2 regions of the Streptomyces sp. NPDC006140 genome follow, and region 2 is predicted to be linked to the other one. Evidence: riboswitches for the same ligand, from Rfam matches in the RefSeq annotation. Region 2 holds a riboswitch; the other holds the start of a gene.
The links. A riboswitch is a leader RNA that binds a small molecule or an ion and turns the genes downstream of it on or off. The one in region 2 is predicted to bind S-adenosylmethionine.

Region 1: linked by a shared signal. The riboswitch ahead of thrC (threonine synthase) and the one ahead of ABZ386_RS03675 (aminotransferase class V-fold PLP-dependent enzyme) in region 2 are both predicted to bind S-adenosylmethionine.

The regions. Positions count from the first base shown of each region.
Region 1 is NZ_JBEXTS010000010.1:205,314-213,736, reverse strand. It holds gene otsB (trehalose-phosphatase) at 1-740, opposite strand, end outside; gene ABZ386_RS25530 (trehalose-6-phosphate synthase) at 737-2,125, opposite strand; gene ABZ386_RS25525 (glucosyl-3-phosphoglycerate synthase) at 2,199-3,143, opposite strand; SAM riboswitch class I at 3,299-3,454, shown strand; gene thrC (threonine synthase) at 3,473-4,759, shown strand; gene ABZ386_RS25515 (ubiquitin-like small modifier protein 1) at 4,876-5,151, shown strand; gene ABZ386_RS25510 (cold-shock protein) at 5,599-5,802, shown strand; gene groL (chaperonin GroEL) at 6,130-7,752, shown strand; gene ABZ386_RS25500 (NADH:flavin oxidoreductase) at 7,936-8,423, shown strand, end outside.
Region 2 is NZ_JBEXTS010000001.1:788,339-796,761, forward strand. It holds gene ABZ386_RS03665 (cytochrome bc complex cytochrome b subunit) at 1-879, shown strand, start outside; gene trpD (anthranilate phosphoribosyltransferase) at 1,016-2,080, shown strand; SAM riboswitch class IV at 2,154-2,270, shown strand; gene ABZ386_RS03675 (aminotransferase class V-fold PLP-dependent enzyme) at 2,416-3,783, shown strand; gene ABZ386_RS03680 (glycerate kinase) at 3,738-4,931, opposite strand; gene ABZ386_RS03685 (SLC13 family permease) at 4,942-6,357, opposite strand; gene ABZ386_RS03690 (response regulator transcription factor) at 6,496-7,155, opposite strand; gene ABZ386_RS03695 (ATP-binding protein) at 7,152-8,423, opposite strand, start outside.

The sequences.
Region 1 (8,423 bases), on a different contig from region 2:
AGCAGGCCCGGGGTGCCGTCGGAGCGGAGCCGGTCCACCGCCGCGTAGGCGGGCAGGTCGCCCAGGTCGTCACCGGCGTAGAGGACGGACCCGGCGCCGGTCTCCCGGGCGAACTCGCTCAGGGCGACGCCCTTGTCCATGCCGGGCGGGCGGAGTTCGAGGACCATGCGGCCGGGCTCGACGATCAGGCCGTGCCGGGCCGCCAGGTCGGTGAGCGGTGCGCGCAGGGCCTCGAAGGCGGCCTGCGGGTCGGCGGCCCGCCGGGTGTGCACGGCCACGGCCCGGCCCTTGTCCTCCACCCAGGTCCCCGGCCCCGCGCCGCTCCCGTCGAGCAGCCCGGGCAGTTCGGCGCGGACGGCCTCGACGCCGGGGTGCGCCCCGGGCGCGGTGACCTCGCCGGTGCGGGCGTCCCACCGCTCGGCGCCGTAGTGCCCGAGGACGACCAGGTGCTCCAGCCCCGGCACGTCCGCGAAGGCGCCGTTGCGTACCGCGACCTCGGCGGGCCGGCCCGTGACCACCGCCACGGCGGCCACCTTCGGCGCGAGCGCGGCCAGCGCCGGCACCGCCTCCGGATGGGCCCGGGCGCGCTCCGGGTCGGCCACGATCGGCGCGAGCGTCCCGTCGAAGTCGAGGCCGATCACGGCCTTGCCGGGGCCGGCGAGGAGCGCGTCGAGGCCCTCCTGTCCGGCCCGGGTGGCGGGCGTGGGCAGCGGTCGCGCCGGCGGTGTCGTGCCGTTCATCCCCGCAACGCCTCCAGCTGGTCCACGAACCACTGCGCCGGCGGCAGCGCCGTGGCCGCCGCGGCCAGCCGCTTGCTCCGCTCGGCGCGCTCCTCCGGGCCCATCGACAGGGCCTCGTGCAGGGCCGCCGCCGTGCCCGTGACGTCGTAGGGGTTGACCGTGATCGCGTCCTCGCCCAGCTCCTCGTGCGCCCCGGCCTCCCGGGACAGCACCAGCGCGCAGCCCGCGTCGGAGACGACCGGGACCTCCTTGGCGACCAGGTTCATGCCGTCCCGGACGGGGTTGACGAGCGCCACGTCGGCCAGGCGGTACGCGGCCAGGGAGCGGGCGAAGTCGTCCTTGAGGTGCAGGACGACCGGGGTCCAGCCCGGTGTGCCGTACTGCTCGTTGATCTCGTCCGCCAGCCGCCGCACCTCGGCCATGTACTCCCGGTACACCGCGAGGTCCTGCCGCGACGGATACGCGAAGGCCACGTGCACCACGCGCTCGCGCCACTCGCCGTGCGCCTCCAGGAGCCGGCGGTAGGCCAGCAGCCCGCGCACGATGTTCTTCGACAGCTCCGTGCGGTCGACCCGGACGATCGTGCGGCGGCCCTCGCCGATCTCCTCGCGCAGCGCGGCCATCCGCTCCTCGACGTCCTGCTCGTGGGACCGCTTCCGCAGGAAGTCCGCGTCGGCCCCGAGCCCGTGCACGCCGATCCGCGTGCCGCCGAGCCCCCCGGCGAACCGCTCGGCGCACGCGGTGAACGCGTCCGCCCAGCGCTGCGTGAGGAAGCCCAGCCGGTCCGCGCCCAGCATGCCGCGCAGCACCTGCCCGGCCACGTCGTCCGGCAGCATCCGGAAGTACTCGGGCGGCGCCCACGGCGTGTGCGAGAAGTGGCCGATCCTCAGGTCCGGGCGCAGCTCGCGGAGCATGCCCGGCACCAGCGTCAGGTGGTAGTCCTGCACCACGACCGCCGCGCCCTGCGCCGCCTCCTCGGCCAGCGCCTGGGCGAACGCCCGGTTGTACGTCTCGTAGGACGCCCACTGGCGCCGGAACTCCGCGTCGAAGACCGGCTCCAGCGGCGTCTGGTACAGCATGTGGTGCACGAACCACAGCACCGAGTTGGCGATGCCGTTGTACGCGTCGGCGTGCACGTCGGCCGGGATGTCCAGCATCCGCACGCCGTCCTCGCCGATCCCGCGCCGGACCGCCTCCCGGTCGCCGTCGGACAGCGCCGAGCACACCCACAGCGCGTCCGCGTCCGAGCCGATCGCGGACAGCCCCGAGACCAGCCCGCCACCGCCCCGCTTGGCGTCCAGCGAACCGTCCTCACCGAGCGTGTAGGAGACCGGGCCCCGGTTGGAGGCCACCAGTACCCGCGCAGAACCGTACGTCGAACCCATAGGCCTCAACCTAGCCCGGCCGGTAAACGCTCAAACGTACGGACCTGCCGCGTCCGGCCGAAAACGGCCCCGGTCAGGCCGCCTTCCGCTGCTGGTACTCGGCGATCTCCACCATCGGCGGACGCTCCTCGGTGTCCACCGAGTACGTGCGCGGCTCGAAGCCGTCGCCGCTCCGCTCGAACTGCGTCAGGGACGGCCGGATCAGATGCCCCCGGGCCAGCCGCAGCTGGGCCGTGCGGTAGATCGCGGCGGCCATGCGGCCCAGCGCCTGCCCGTCCTGGTGCCGGTGCTTGCGCACCCCGACGTCCACCTGGGCGAGGGCGTCCAGGCCGACCAGGTGCAGGGCGTCGACCAGCATGCCCAGCTCGACGCCGTACCCGACGGGGAACGGCAGCTGCTCCAGCAGCGAGCGGCGGGCGGCGTACTCCCCGCCGAGCGGCTGCACGAAGCCGGCCAGCTGCGGCCAGTGCATGTTGAGCAGCGGGCGCGCCATGAGTTCCGTGACCCGGCCGCCCTGCCCGGCGGCGCCGCCCAGCGGACGGTCGTACATGCCCTTGACCAGGTCGACGTCCGGCTCGGTGAGCAGCGGGCCCACGATCCCGGAGACGAAGTCGGACGAGAAGTCCCTCAGGTCCGCGTCGACGAAGCAGACGATGTCCCCGCGCGTGACGAGCAGCGAGCGCCACAGCACCTCGCCCTTGCCGGGCACGGCGGGCAGCCGCGGCAGGATGGCGTCGCGGTGCACCACCGTCGCGCCCGCGGCGGCGGCCACCTCCGACGTGCGGTCGGTGGACCCCGAGTCGACGACGACCAGCTCGTCGACGAGCGGGACCTGCCGCATCAGGTCGTGGCGGATGACGGAGGCGATGTCGCCGACCGTCTCCTCCTCGTTGAGCGCGGGCAGTACGACGCTGACCGTCTGGCCCGTGCGCTGCTTGGCGGCCAGGATCCGGTGGAGCGGACGCTCGGTCGCGGACCAGGAACGGGTGCTCAGCCAGCGCTCGACTTCTTCCAGCACCGTGGCGGCTCCTTAGCGTTCTCTCGGCGGGACGGATTGTGAGCCATCTCGCGGTTCGGACGACTATCTCAAGGGTCCTGGTCGTCGGTTACAGTCTTGAACAACGCGGATGACCATCGCATGTCCGGGGTCAACCGTTGTTTACAACCACATACAGCTCATCCAGAGGGGCAGAGGGATACGGCCCGATGAAGCCCCGGCAACCCTCCAGTCGGTACTCGTAGGTCACTGGCGACCACAGCGCGAGGCTCCCGGCTAGGGAAGGTGCCAAATCCGTCTCACGGCGAGATGCGTCGTGAGGAAGATGAGGAGAAAGGGCCTCGCCTCACATGGCTGTGCAGACTGTTGCAAGCACCACGAACTCCACGGTAGACCTCGGCCCGGCCGCCGCTCTGAGCTGCCGCGAGTGCGGTCACCGCGTCCCCCTCGGCCCGGTCTTCGCCTGCGAGGAGTGTTTCGGCCCGCTGGAGATCGCTTACGACTTCTCCGCGTACGACGCCGAGGAGCTCCGCAAGCGGATCGAGGCGGGTCCCGCGAACATCTGGCGTTACGCGCCGCTGCTGCCCGTCCCGGCCGACGTGGCGGACAAGCCGAACCTCAACCCGGGCTGGACCAAGCTGATCAAGGCCGACAACCTCGCCCGTGAGCTGGGTGTCGACGCCGGCAAGCTCTTCGTCAAGGACGACTCCGGCAACCCGACGCACTCCTTCAAGGACCGCGTCGTCGCCCAGGCCCTGGAGGCCGCCCGCGCCTTCGGCTTCACCACCCTCTCCTGCTCCTCCACCGGCAACCTGGCCGGCGCGGTGGGCGCCGCCGCGGCCCGCGCCGGCTTCCGCTCCTGCGTGTTCATCCCGCACGACCTGGAGCAGGGCAAGGTCGTCATGGCCGCGGTCTACGGCGGCGAGCTCGTCGGCATCGAGGGCAACTACGACGACGTGAACCGCTTCTGCTCCGAGCTGATCGGCGACCCGGCCGGCGAGGGCTGGGGCTTCGTCAACGTCAACCTGCGGCCGTACTACGCCGAGGGCTCCAAGACCCTGGCGTACGAGATCTGCGAGCAGCTCGGCTGGCGGCTGCCCGACCAGATCGTCGTGCCGATCGCCTCCGGCTCCCAGCTCACGAAGATCGACAAGGGCCTGCAGGAGCTGATCAAGCTCGGACTGGTCGAGGACAAGCCGTACAAGATCTTCGGCGCGCAGGCCGAGGGGTGCTCGCCGGTGTCGACGGCGTTCAAGGCGGGGCACGACGTGGTGCGGCCGCAGAAGCCGGACACGATCGCCAAGTCGCTGGCGATCGGGAATCCGGCGGACGGGCCGTACGTGCTGGACATCGCGCGGCGGACGGGCGGTGCGGTGGAGGACGTGAACGACGAGCAGGTCGTCGACGCGATCAAGGTCCTTGCGCGGACCGAGGGTGTCTTCGCGGAGACCGCGGGTGGGGTGACCGTGGGGGTGACGAAGAAGCTGATCGAGAACGGGGTTCTGGATCCGTCGAAGACGACCGTGGTGCTCAACACCGGGGATGGTCTGAAGACGCTGGACGCGGTGGCGGGCACGGGGCTGACCACGACCATTCGCCCGAACCTGGCTTCGTTCCGTGAGGCCGGGCTCGTCTGATCGTTGTCGGCTGCGGGCCGGTGGGGGCTGGTCGCGCCCACGCGGCGGAGCCGCATATCGACACAGCCCCGCGCCCCTAAAGACAGGTGCGTCACCCAACCGGAGGTTTTGAAGTCATGAGCGTCACAGTTCGTATCCCCACCATCCTGCGTACCTACACCGGCGGGCAGGCCGAGGTCGCCGCTGAAGGGGCGACCCTGGGCGAGGTCATCGCCGATCTGGAGAAGAACCACACCGGGATCGCCGCCCGGGTGCTGGACGACCAGGGCAAGCTGCGGCGGTTCGTCAACGTGTACGTGAACGACGACGACGTGCGGTTCGAGCAGGGGCTGGAGACGGCGACGCCGGACGGTGCCGGCGTGTCGATCATCCCGGCCGTCGCCGGCGGCTGAACCGGTCGACCGGCCCGATTGTTACTTGCGGTAACGGTCGTCACCGAGAGTTCATCGAATTGCCCCCTCCGTGAGAGAAGCGGAGGGGGCAATTCAGTGTGGTTGAGCGGGGTACAGTTGGGGAACGCGATGCCGATCCCCTGATCGGAAACCCTGAATTCCTGCCGCACGCCCGACAAGATGTAGCCAAAGTGTGTGCGTCTTTCGCGGCTTTTGTTCCTTTTGTGTGGCCCGACTTGCCCTGAATTCAGGCGAATTCTCCCCACATTCCGGATGCTGCGCGTCCAGAATTCTCGTCCGATTGACCTGTTGCAGACGGCAGTTGGACAGATACATTCAGCCGCGGTCGACGCGTTCCGGCGCACGCCCCCAACCGTGGGGGGTGAGGTCTGACCCGGATCCGCGAAGTGTGGATCTGTGCAAGGGCCAGTAATAGGGGAGTTAGGCATGGCTCAGGGCACCGTCAAGTGGTTCAACGCGGAGAAGGGGTACGGCTTCATCGCGGTCGACGGTGGTGCGGATGTTTTCGTCCACTACAGCGCGATCCAGATGGACGGTTACCGCACCCTGGAAGAGGGCCAGCGGGTTGAGTTCGAGATCTCGCAGGGCCAGAAGGGTCCGCAGGCCGACATGGTTCGCGTCGCCGGCTGAACGCGTTCCACGACCAACCGCAAGCGACCGGTCTTCTCTGAAGGGCCCGTACCCCCCGGGGTGCGGGCCCTTCGGCCTGTTCGAAGGCCCTTCGAGCGGCGTTCGCGGGCGGCTGACGCCCCCGCCCGAACCCGTCAGGCGCTTGCACTCGCAGGGGTCGAGTGCTAATCATTGCGTTAGCACTCTGAAGGTGAGAGTGACAACGTAAGGACCGGGTCGGTGAGGCCACGGGCCGGGTGGGGCAAGGAACCACCGGTCGGGGCCGTCCGTCGCGGGCGCGGGCGCGGTCCGAAGTAATCACCCCCAGTCCTGGAGGGACCACTTCACATGGCCAAGATCATCGCGTTCGACGAGGAGGCGCGGCGCGGCCTCGAGCGCGGCATGAACCAGCTCGCGGACGCCGTGAAGGTGACGCTCGGCCCCAAGGGCCGCAACGTCGTCCTCGAGAAGAAGTGGGGCGCGCCCACGATCACCAACGATGGTGTCTCCATCGCCAAGGAGATCGAGCTCGAGGACCCGTACGAGAAGATCGGCGCCGAGCTGGTCAAGGAAGTCGCCAAGAAGACGGACGACGTCGCCGGTGACGGTACGACCACGGCGACCGTGCTCGCCCAGGCCCTGGTGCGCGAGGGTCTGCGCAACGTAGCCGCCGGCGCCAACCCGATGGCCCTCAAGCGCGGTATCGAGAAGGCCGTCGAGGCCGTCTCCGCCGCCCTGCTGGAGCAGGCGAAGGACGTCGAGACCAAGGAGCAGATCGCCTCCACGGCCTCCATCTCCGCCGCCGACACCCAGATCGGTGAGCTCATCGCCGAGGCGATGGACAAGGTCGGCAAGGAAGGCGTCATCACCGTCGAGGAGTCCCAGACCTTCGGTCTGGAGCTGGAGCTCACCGAGGGTATGCGCTTCGACAAGGGCTACATCTCGGCGTACTTCGCGACCGACATGGAGCGTATGGAGGCCGTCCTCGACGACCCGTACATCCTGATCGCGAACTCCAAGATCTCGAACGTCAAGGACCTGCTCCCGCTCCTGGAGAAGGTCATGCAGTCGGGCAAGCCGCTGCTGATCATCGCCGAGGACGTCGAGGGCGAGGCCCTGTCGACCCTGGTCGTCAACAAGATCCGTGGCACGTTCAAGTCCGTCGCCGTCAAGGCCCCGGGCTTCGGCGACCGCCGCAAGGCGATGCTGCAGGACATCGGCATCCTCACCGGCGGCGAGGTGATCTCCGAGGAGGTCGGCCTCAAGCTGGAGAACGCCACGCTCGACCTGCTGGGCAAGGCCCGCAAGGTCGTCATCACCAAGGACGAGACCACCATCGTCGACGGTGCCGGCTCCGCCGACCAGGTCCAGGGTCGCGTGAACCAGATCCGCGCCGAGATCGAGAACAGCGACTCGGACTACGACCGCGAGAAGCTGCAGGAGCGCCTGGCGAAGCTCGCCGGCGGTGTCGCGGTCATCAAGGCCGGTGCCGCCACCGAGGTGGAGCTCAAGGAGCGCAAGCACCGCATCGAGGACGCCGTGCGCAACGCCAAGGCGGCCGTCGAGGAGGGCATCGTCGCCGGTGGTGGCGTGGCCCTGCTGCAGGCCTCCCAGGTCTTCGAGAAGCTGGAGCTCGAGGGTGACGAGGCGACCGGCGCCAACGCCGTGAAGCTCGCGCTGGAGGCCCCGCTGAAGCAGATCGCCGTCAACGGTGGTCTCGAGGGCGGCGTCGTCGTGGAGAAGGTCCGCAACCTCCAGGTCGGCCACGGCCTGAACGCCGCGACCGGTGAGTACGTCGACATGATCGCCGAGGGCATCATCGACCCGGCGAAGGTGACCCGTTCCGCGCTGCAGAACGCCGCCTCCATCGCCGCGCTGTTCCTCACCACCGAGGCCGTCATCGCCGACAAGCCGGAGAAGGCCGCCGCGCCCGCCGGCGGCGGCATGCCGGGCGGTGACATGGACTTCTGATCGACTCCGGTCGATCACCGTCCTTCGGTACCGAGGGCGGCACTCCCTGTGCGACAGGGGGTGCCGCCCTCGGGCGTGTGCGGGATCACAGGGAGGGCGGGATGCCGTGGGCGGGCCGGGCTGTTGGAATAGGCGCCCTATGCGTATGCACATACCGACCGGTACCTCCCGAGGAGTCCCCACGTGACCGACGTCGCCTCCCGCGCCGCCGACATCCTGTCCCGACCCGTGTCGCTGGGCGGCCTGACCGTCCCGAACCGGATCGCTATGGCGCCGATGACCCGCATGTTCTCCCCGGGCGGCGTCCCCGGTGAGGACGTCGTCTCGTACTACGCGCGCCGCGCCGCCGCCGGAGTCGGTCTGATCGTCACCGAGGGCACCTACGTCGGCCACGAGTCGGCCGGGCAGAGCGACCGCGTGCCGCGGTTCCACGGCGAGGAGCAACTCGCGGGCTGGGCGAAGGTCGCCGAGGCGGTGCACGCCGCGGGCGGCACGATCGTGCCGCAGCTGTGGCACATCGGCATGGTCCGCAAGCAGGGCGAGCCGCCCGTCGCCGACGCCCCGGCCGTCGGCCCCTCCGGTATCCGCACGGACGGCACCGAGGGCACCGGCAAGGCCATGACCCAGGCCGACATCGACGCCGTCATCGGCGCGTTCGCCGAGGCCGCCGC
Region 2 (8,423 bases):
AAGAACGTCGTCGGCATGCCGCTGCTGCCGGTCTACATGGCCAAGGCCGGAGGCTTCTTCTTCCTGGTCTTCGGTGTCATCGCGGCCCTCGCCGGCATCGCGACCGTCAACCCGATCTGGGTCCTCGGCCCCTACCGTCCCGACCAGGTGTCGACCGGTGCCCAGCCCGACTGGTACATGGGCTTCGCCGAGGGTCTGGTCCGCGCCATGCCCGGCTGGGAGATCAACTTCTGGGGTCACACGCTCGTCCTGGGCGTGTTCATCCCGCTGGTCCTCTTCGGCCTGTTCCTCGCGATCATCGCCCTGTACCCGTTCATCGAGTCGTGGGTCACCGGCGACAAGCGCGAGCACCACATCCTGGACCGGCCGCGCAACGCCCCGACGCGCACCGCCTTCGGTGTCGCCTGGGTCACCGGCTACATGATCATGCTGATCGGCGGTGGCAACGACATCGTCGCCACGCACTTCCACCTGTCGATCAACGCGGTCACCTGGTTCGTCCGGATCGGGTTCTTCGTCGGACCGGTCATCGCCTTCATCATCACCAAGCGGATCTGCCTCGGCCTGCAGCGCCGGGACAAGGACAAGGTGCTGCACGGCCGCGAGTCGGGCATCATCAAGCGCCTGCCGCACGGTGAGTTCATCGAGGTGCACGAGCCGCTCAGCCAGGAGCAGCTGTACACGCTCACCGCGCACGAGCAGTACCAGCCGGTCGAGCTCGGCCCGACGGTCGACGAGAACGGTGTCGAGCGCAAGGTGAAGGGCTCCGAGAAGCTGCGCGCCAAGCTCAGCGACGCCTATTACGGCGAGGGCGCCCAGATCCCGAAGCCCACCGCCGAGGAGTACCGGGAGATCACGAGCGGCCACGGCCACCACTGATCACTGCTTCGCCACGCCACAGAAGGGCCCCGTCCGGTGTTCGGACGGGGCCCTTCGCGGTGCCGTGGGCTGGATAGGGTGGACCTCGTTGAGACTCTCGTCCCGTAGTGCGGGACGCCTGACCCTGGAGCGGCTTATGAGCGCTGTGACCCCCGCTGGAGGCGACACCGCGGCGGGCCGCTCCTGGCCCCTGCTGTTGAACGGCCTGCTGGAGGGCCGGGACCTGACGGCCGACGACACCGCGTGGGCGATGGACCTGATCATGCGCGGCGAGGCGACGGACGCGCAGATCGCCGGGTTCGTGGTGGCGCTGCGCGCCAAGGGCGAGACCGTCGAGGAGATCGCCGGGTTCGTCCGGGCGATGTACGAGCACGCGAACGTCATCGAGGTGCCGGGCCCGGCGGTCGACATCGTCGGCACCGGCGGCGACGGGGCGAAGACCGTCAACATCTCCACCATGTCGGCGATCGTCGTCGCCGGCGCGGGTGCGAAGGTCGTCAAGCACGGCAACCGCGCCGCGTCCTCGGCGTCCGGCGCCTCGGACGTCCTGGAGAAGCTCGGCGTCAACCTGGAGCTGCCGACGCACCGGGTGGCCGGGGTGGCCGAGGAGGCCGGGATCACCTTCTGCTTCGCGGCGAAGTTCCACCCGTCGATGCGGTACGCGGGCGCGGCACGCGGCCAGTTGGGCATCCGGACGATCTTCAACGTCCTCGGACCGCTGACCAACCCGGCGAAGGTCCGGTCCCAGGCGGTCGGCGTGGCGGACCCGCGCATGGCGCCGATCGTCGCGGGCGTCTTCGCCGAGCGCGGCCACTCCTCCCTGGTCTTCCGCGGCGACGACGGCCTCGACGAGCTGACCACCACGGCCACCTCCCGGGTGTGGGTCGTCCGGGACGGCAAGGTGACCGAGGAGGCCTTCGACCCGCGCGAGGTGGGCATCGAGCTGGTCCCCGTGGAGGCGCTGCGCGGCGCGGACGCCTCCTACAACGCCGAGGTCGCCCGCCGCCTGCTGGACGGCGAGACCGGCCCGGTCCGGGACGCGGTGCTGCTGAACTCGGCCGCGGCCCTGGTGGCGCTGGAGCCGGGCACGGGCACGCTGGCCGAGCAGATCCGCGCCGGGCTGGCGAAGGCCGCCGAGTCGATCGACTCCGGGGCCGCCAAGCGGACCCTGGAGCGGTGGGTGGCCGCCAGCAACAAGTAGCGCGCGACTCGGCGTCCCGCGATCCGGACTCGGGTTGCGGGACGCCGATCACTTCACGTACGTTCCCGTACCAGGTCATGAGTGACAGTCATGAGGCCCCGGCCGACTGTCCGGCAACCCTCCGTCCGTGGCGGGGTGCCCCGGGTGAAGACCAGGCCGCAGGCAGCGAGGTCTGCGGCAAGCGCGGACCCCTCGCACGCTTTTGGAAAGTGTGGGACCAGGGGTCCTGGTCGACGAGGAGCCTTCCGTGAGTCAGCGAATGCGATAGGGCCGCAGAGCCCCGCCTCCGCACACCCTTTCTCTCTCTTCACCCCTGTCTCTCACGGGAGTTCACCATGTCCGTCTCCACCGTTGCCGCCGACCGTTCCGTTTGTGCCCCGCTGCCCGTTCTGGGCCGGGATGTCACCGTGCCGCTCGTGACCGGCGGTGAGGTCACCTACGCCGCGCTCGACTACGCCGCCAGCGCCCCGGCGCTCCAGCGGGTCTGGGACGACGTCGCCGCCTACGCGCCGTACTACGGCAGCGTCCACCGCGGTGCCGGGTACCTGTCCCAGCTGTCGACCGACCTGTTCGAGACCGCCCGCCGGACCGTCGCGGAGTTCCTCGACTGCCGTGCCGGCGACCAGGTGGTGTTCACCCGGTCCACCACCGACTCCCTCAACCTCCTCGCCGCGGCCCTGCCGGAGGGCTGCCAGGTCTACGTCTTCGAGACCGAGCACCACGCCTCCCTGCTGCCCTGGCGGGGCGCCCGCGTCACCTACCTCGACGCGCCGAGCAGCCCCCGCCAGGCCGTCGAGACCCTGGAGAGCGCCCTCGCCGACCGCGACCCCCACGGCCCGGCCCTGGTCTGCGTCACCGGCGCCTCGAACGTCACCGGCGAGCTGTGGCCCGTACGGGAGCTGGCGGCGGCCGCGCACGCCCAGGGCGCGCGGATCGTGCTGGACGCCGCCCAACTGGCCCCGCACCACCCGGTGTCCGTCACGGACCTCGACGTCGACTGGGTCGCCTTCTCCGGGCACAAGCTGTACGCGCCCTTCGGCTCCGGCGTCCTGGCCGGGCGGGCCGACTGGCTGCGCGAGGCCGAGCCGTACCTCGCGGGTGGCGGCGCCTCCCGCAAGGTCGCGCGGCGCACGGACGGGGGAGTGGACGTGGAGTGGCACGAGAGCGCCGCCCGCCACGAGGCCGGCTCCCCGAACGTCATCGGCGCCTACGCCGTCGCCTCCGCCTGCAAGGCCCTCACCGAGGCCGGATTCGACACCCTCGTCGCCCGTGAGCAGTACCTGATCGAGAAGGTGCGCGCGGGGCTCGCCGAGGTGCCTCAGGTCCGGATCCTCTCCCTCTTCGGGGCCGACGCCCCGCGCGTCGGGGTGATCTCCTTCGTCGTCGACGGCTGGAACAGCTCCCACTTCGCCGCCGCCCTCTCCGCCGAGTACGGCATCGGCGTCCGGGACGGGCTGTTCTGCGCCCACCCGCTGCTGCGCACGCTGCTCGGCAGCGACCCGCAGACGCAGGGCGAGTGCGGGGCGCCCGAGGCGGCGCCCGGGGAGAAGTCCCTCAACGCCATCCGCGTGAGCTTCGGGGCCGGCACGCCGGACGAGCACGTCGAGCGGTTCGTGAGCGCGGTGAAGGAGCTCGTGACGGACGGCGCCAAGTGGAACTACCGCACGGAGGACGGGCGTTGCGTCCCGGACACCTCGGCGTGAGCCGGTAGCCGGGCGCCCAGGACGATCATCCGCAGGGCCCGCTCGGTGGCGTCGGTGAGCAGCTCGCTCGCCCGCAGCAGCGCCTCCGCCAGCTCCATCGGGGCGGGCAGGATGCCGTGGCAGGCGTCCACGCCCGGCACCTCGTGCGCGCCCTCGCCGAGCGTGCCCGCCAGGGCCAGGACCGGGCGGCCGTACAGCTTGGCCCGGCGGGCCACCTCGGCCGGGACCTTGCCGCGGGGCGTCTGGTGGTCCAGGGCGCCCTCGGCGGTGACGACCAGGTCGGCCCGGGCCAGGCGGGCGTCCAGGTCGAGGTGGTCCAGCAGCACGTCGAAGCGGGGCAGGAGGCGGGCGCCGAGCGCGGCGAGACCGGCTCCCAGGCCGCCGGAGGCTCCGGTTCCGGGGCCGTGGCGGAGGTCGGTGTCCGGTACGGCGACGTCCCGGGTGAGGACGAAGGCCCAGTTCTCCAGCGCGGCCGACAACTCCTCGACCTGCTCGGGCGTCGCCCCCTTCTGCGGCCCGAAGACCCGGGCCACACCGCGCTCGCCGCACAGCACGTTGTACGGGTTGCAGGCGACGAGCAGTTCCACCTCCGCGAGACGGGGGTCGAGGCCCCTCGGGTCGATGCGGTGCAGGCGGGCCAACGCGCGGCCGCCGTGCGGGAGTTCCCTGCCGTTGTCGTCCAGGAGTCGGGCGCCCAGCGCCTGGAGCGCGCCCGCGCCCCCGTCCGAGGTGCCCGAGTCGCCGCAGCCGACGAGGATCCGCCGTACGCCGGAGTCGAGCGCGGCGCGGAGCAGTTCGCCGACGCCGTAGGTGGTGGTGGCGCCCGGGTCGCGCAGATCGCCCGGGACGAGGGAGAGGCCGGCGACCGCCGCCATCTCCACCACCGCGGTGTCCCCGTCGCCCAGGAGGGCGAAATGGGCGGCGATGGTCTCCCCGACCGGGCCGGTCGCGGGCACGGTGACGATCCTGCCGCCGGTCGCGGCGGCCAGGGTGAGGGCCGTGCCCTCGCCGCCGTCCACCAGCGGGACGAGGTCGAGCTCGGCGTCGGGCAGGACACGGCGTACGCCGGCCGCGATGGCGTCGGCGGCGGCCTCCGCGGACAGGGACTCCTTGAAGCCGCTGGGGGCTACGACGACACGGGTCAGCATGGAGGGCTCCTTAACGGGTGACGGACACGCCGAGCAGCGGCCACACGGCGACGGCGAAGAGCAGCACGAGGGCGGCGGTCAGCGGGGCCAGGAAGGCGGACAGCCGCAGCAGGTCGCGCGGGGTGTAGGTGGGGGTGCCGGGGAGCTGCGCGAAGAGCGTGACCGGCTTGGCGGAGGCGGGCAGGGTGTGGCAGAAGCCCGCGGCGGCGGTGGAGGCGAGCGCGGCGGCGACCGGGTTGACGCCGACGCCGACGGAGGCGGCCACGACCAGCGGCACCAGGACCGAGGAGCGGGCCGAGCGGGACTGCAGGACCAGATGGGCCGCCGTGCTGACGGCGATCACGATCGCCAGGAACACCACCGGGGACTCGTTCGCCGGCAGCCCGGAGACCAGCCACTTCGCCGCCCCGGAGTCGGCGAGCGCGACGCCCATCGCCATCGTCGCCGCCATGAACAGCAGCAGCGACCAGGGGACGGTCTTCAGCGCGTCCTTCAGGCGCACGGTGCCCAGGGCGGGCGAGGAGGCGATGACGGCGCCGATCAGCGCGACCAGGGCCGGCGGCACCCGGTGCAGCGGCTCGCTGCACCACAGGAGCACCACCGTGGCGAGGAGCAGGGCGCAGCGCTTCTCGGCCTGGCTCCAGGGGCCGGTGACCGGCTGCTCGCTGTGCTCCTGGATCTGCTCGGGGGTGATCCGGACCGGGCCGCGGCGGTCCGCGCGCCGGGTCGTCGTCAGCAGGACCACCTCGGCGGCCAGGTGCGAGGAGACCACGGCCAGCGGCAGCCCCAGCAGCAGCCACTCCGTGAAGCCGATGTGCTGCCCGGTCGTCTCCCACAGCACCGACACGGTGATCAGATGCGCGCCCGCGCCGATCAGGGTCGCCACCGCCGACAGAAGGATCACGGTCGGGAACAGCAGCGCCAGCATCACGACCAGTCGTTTCCGGTCGGCGAGGACCTTCGCCAAGGCGAGGAACACCGGCAGCGCGAGCGCGGCCCGGCCCGAGGTGGCGGGCACCGCGAACGCCGTGACGACCAGGGCGGCGGTCGTCAGGTGCACCAGCTGCCGTACGGTGCGCGCCCCGCTGACCAGGAACACCGCCGCCCGGCCCGCGAGCCCGGTCCGGCTCACCGCGGCGGCCAGCACGAACGCGCAGATCAGCAGCCAGACCGTGGCATCGCCGAGCGTGCCGAACAGGGTGTCGCTGCTGATCACCCCGGTCACCGTGAGCGCGAGCCCGGCGCCCAGCGCGATGTAGGTGTCGTCGATCGACGTCCCGATCCAGGCGCAGGTCGCGAGCGCGAACACGGCGAGAGTGAACCGGGCGTCGCCGCCGAGCCCCGGGAAGTTCGCGGGGACGGCGAGCAGTGCGCACAACGACAGCGCGATGCACAGGGCGGTGGTGGTTCGGAGGTTCAGCGTCACACCGTCGAGGATTCGCCCGGGCGGTGAGCCGTCGATGAGTCCTTCATGAAGGAACTTTCACCACAGTGCCCCAGGGGCGCGGGGAACGGCGCGATCAGCCCACGACGTCCCGCACCCGGCAACGGCACCCGAGCGGCACTACGGCAGCCGGTACCCCATCCCCCGCACCGTCTCCACGCGCTCCGCCCCCAGCTTCTTCCGCAGCGTCCGCACGTACACGTCCACGATGTTGGACCCCGGGTCGAAGTCGTACCCCCACACATGGGACAGGATCTGCTCCCGGGACAGCACCTGCCCGGGATGCCGCAGGAACAGCTCCAGCAGCACGAACTCACGCGCTGTCAGATCGACCGTCCGTTCCCCGGACCGGGCGCGCCGCGTGCGCAGATCGAGGCTGAGGGAGCCCGACCTGAGCACCGTCACCTCCGGCGCCCGCGCCGCCGTGCGGAGCCTGAGCCGCACCCGGGCGAGCAGTTCCTCGAACCGGAACGGCTTGGTCATCCAGTCGTCGGCGCCGCCCTCAAGACCGGCCACGGTGTCCCGGACGGAGTCCCGCGCGGTCAGTACGATCACCGGCACCGTCACCCGCGCCTCGCGCAGCTCGCGCAGGATCGTGAAGCCGTCCCGGCCGGGCAGCCCGATGTCCAGGACGACGAGGTCGAAGCCGCCGGTCAGGGCGTACTCGTACCCCGCGTCGCCGTCGGTGACGACGGTGGTGGTGAAGCCGTTGGAGCGCAGGCCCTTCTCCACGAAGGAGGCGATGCGCTCCTCGTCCTCGACGATGAGGATGCGGTTCACGGCAGGTCCCCTTCCGGTACCCGGTGCGCGTGCAGGACGAGGGCGAAGGTGGCGCCGCCCCCGGGTGTGTCGTGGAGCCGTACCCGGCCCCGGTGGCCCTCGGCGATCGCCTTGACGATGGACAGCCCGAGTCCGGCGCCGGAGCCCCGGGCGCCGCGGCGGGCCGTGCCGCGCCGGAAACGCTCGAAGATCACCTCCCGGTCCTGGGGCTGCACCCCGGGCCCGGAATCGGCGACGTACAGCTCCAGGTCCGGGCCGTCGGCGCGGGAGCCGATGCGGATGGTCTGGCCGGTCGTGGTGTGCTGCACGGCGTTCTGCGCGAGCTGCACCATGGCCTGGGTGATCCGCTGCGGGTCCAGCTCGGCCTCCAGGTCGGCGACCCCGTCCAGCTGCCAGTCGCGTTCGCCGAGGGTGCGGGCCTTGACGTAGACGTCGGCGGTCAGTTCGGCGACCTGGACCGGCTCGGGCGTGACGAAGTCGGGGCGTTCGGCCTTGGCGAGCAGCAGCAGGTCCTCGACGATGCGGCTCATCCGGTCCAGCTCGTCGGTGACCAGCCGGACCGTCTCCTCGCGCTCGGCCGGGTCGTCGCCCATGACCTCCAGATGGCCGCGCACGATGGTGATGGGCGTGCGCAGCTCGTGGCCGGCGTCGTCGACGAACTCGCGCTGCGCGGCGAAGGCCCGCTCCAGCCGGTCGAGCATGCCGTTGAACGTCTCGGCGAGGGCCGCTATGTCGTCGTGGCCGTGCACCGGGATCCGGCGCGTGAGGTCCTGCTCGGTGAGCTGCGCGGCCGCGGTGCGCACCACCCGCACCGGCTTGAGGATCCGCCCGGCGACCGCCCAGGCGATGCCGACGGTCAGCAGCAGGGCAACCCCGGAGATGACGAGCAGCGTGCGGAACACGGTGTTCACGCGGGTCTGCTCCCGCTCCGGGTGGAAGGCGACGACGAACGCGGCGTCCGGCGCCCGGCCCGGCTGGGCCACGGTGACCTTGGCCCAGCGGATCTCGCCGTGCGGCCGGTGCAGCACACCGGAGGACTCGGGGGAGTCGAAGATGCGGCGCCGCGCCTCCGGGTCCCGGTGCAGGGGCAGGGCGACGGGCAGGTCGTGCGGCTGGCGGATCTGCCGGGGGCCGCGGTCCGCCCGGCCGACCAGGCCGATCAGCTCCTCGTCCGCGTCCGGGTACTGCCGTTCCAGGAAGACCGTGAGCAGCCGGTCCGCGTCGGTGAACGGCCGGCCGGTCTGCGGATCCCCGCCGCGCTCCTCGAA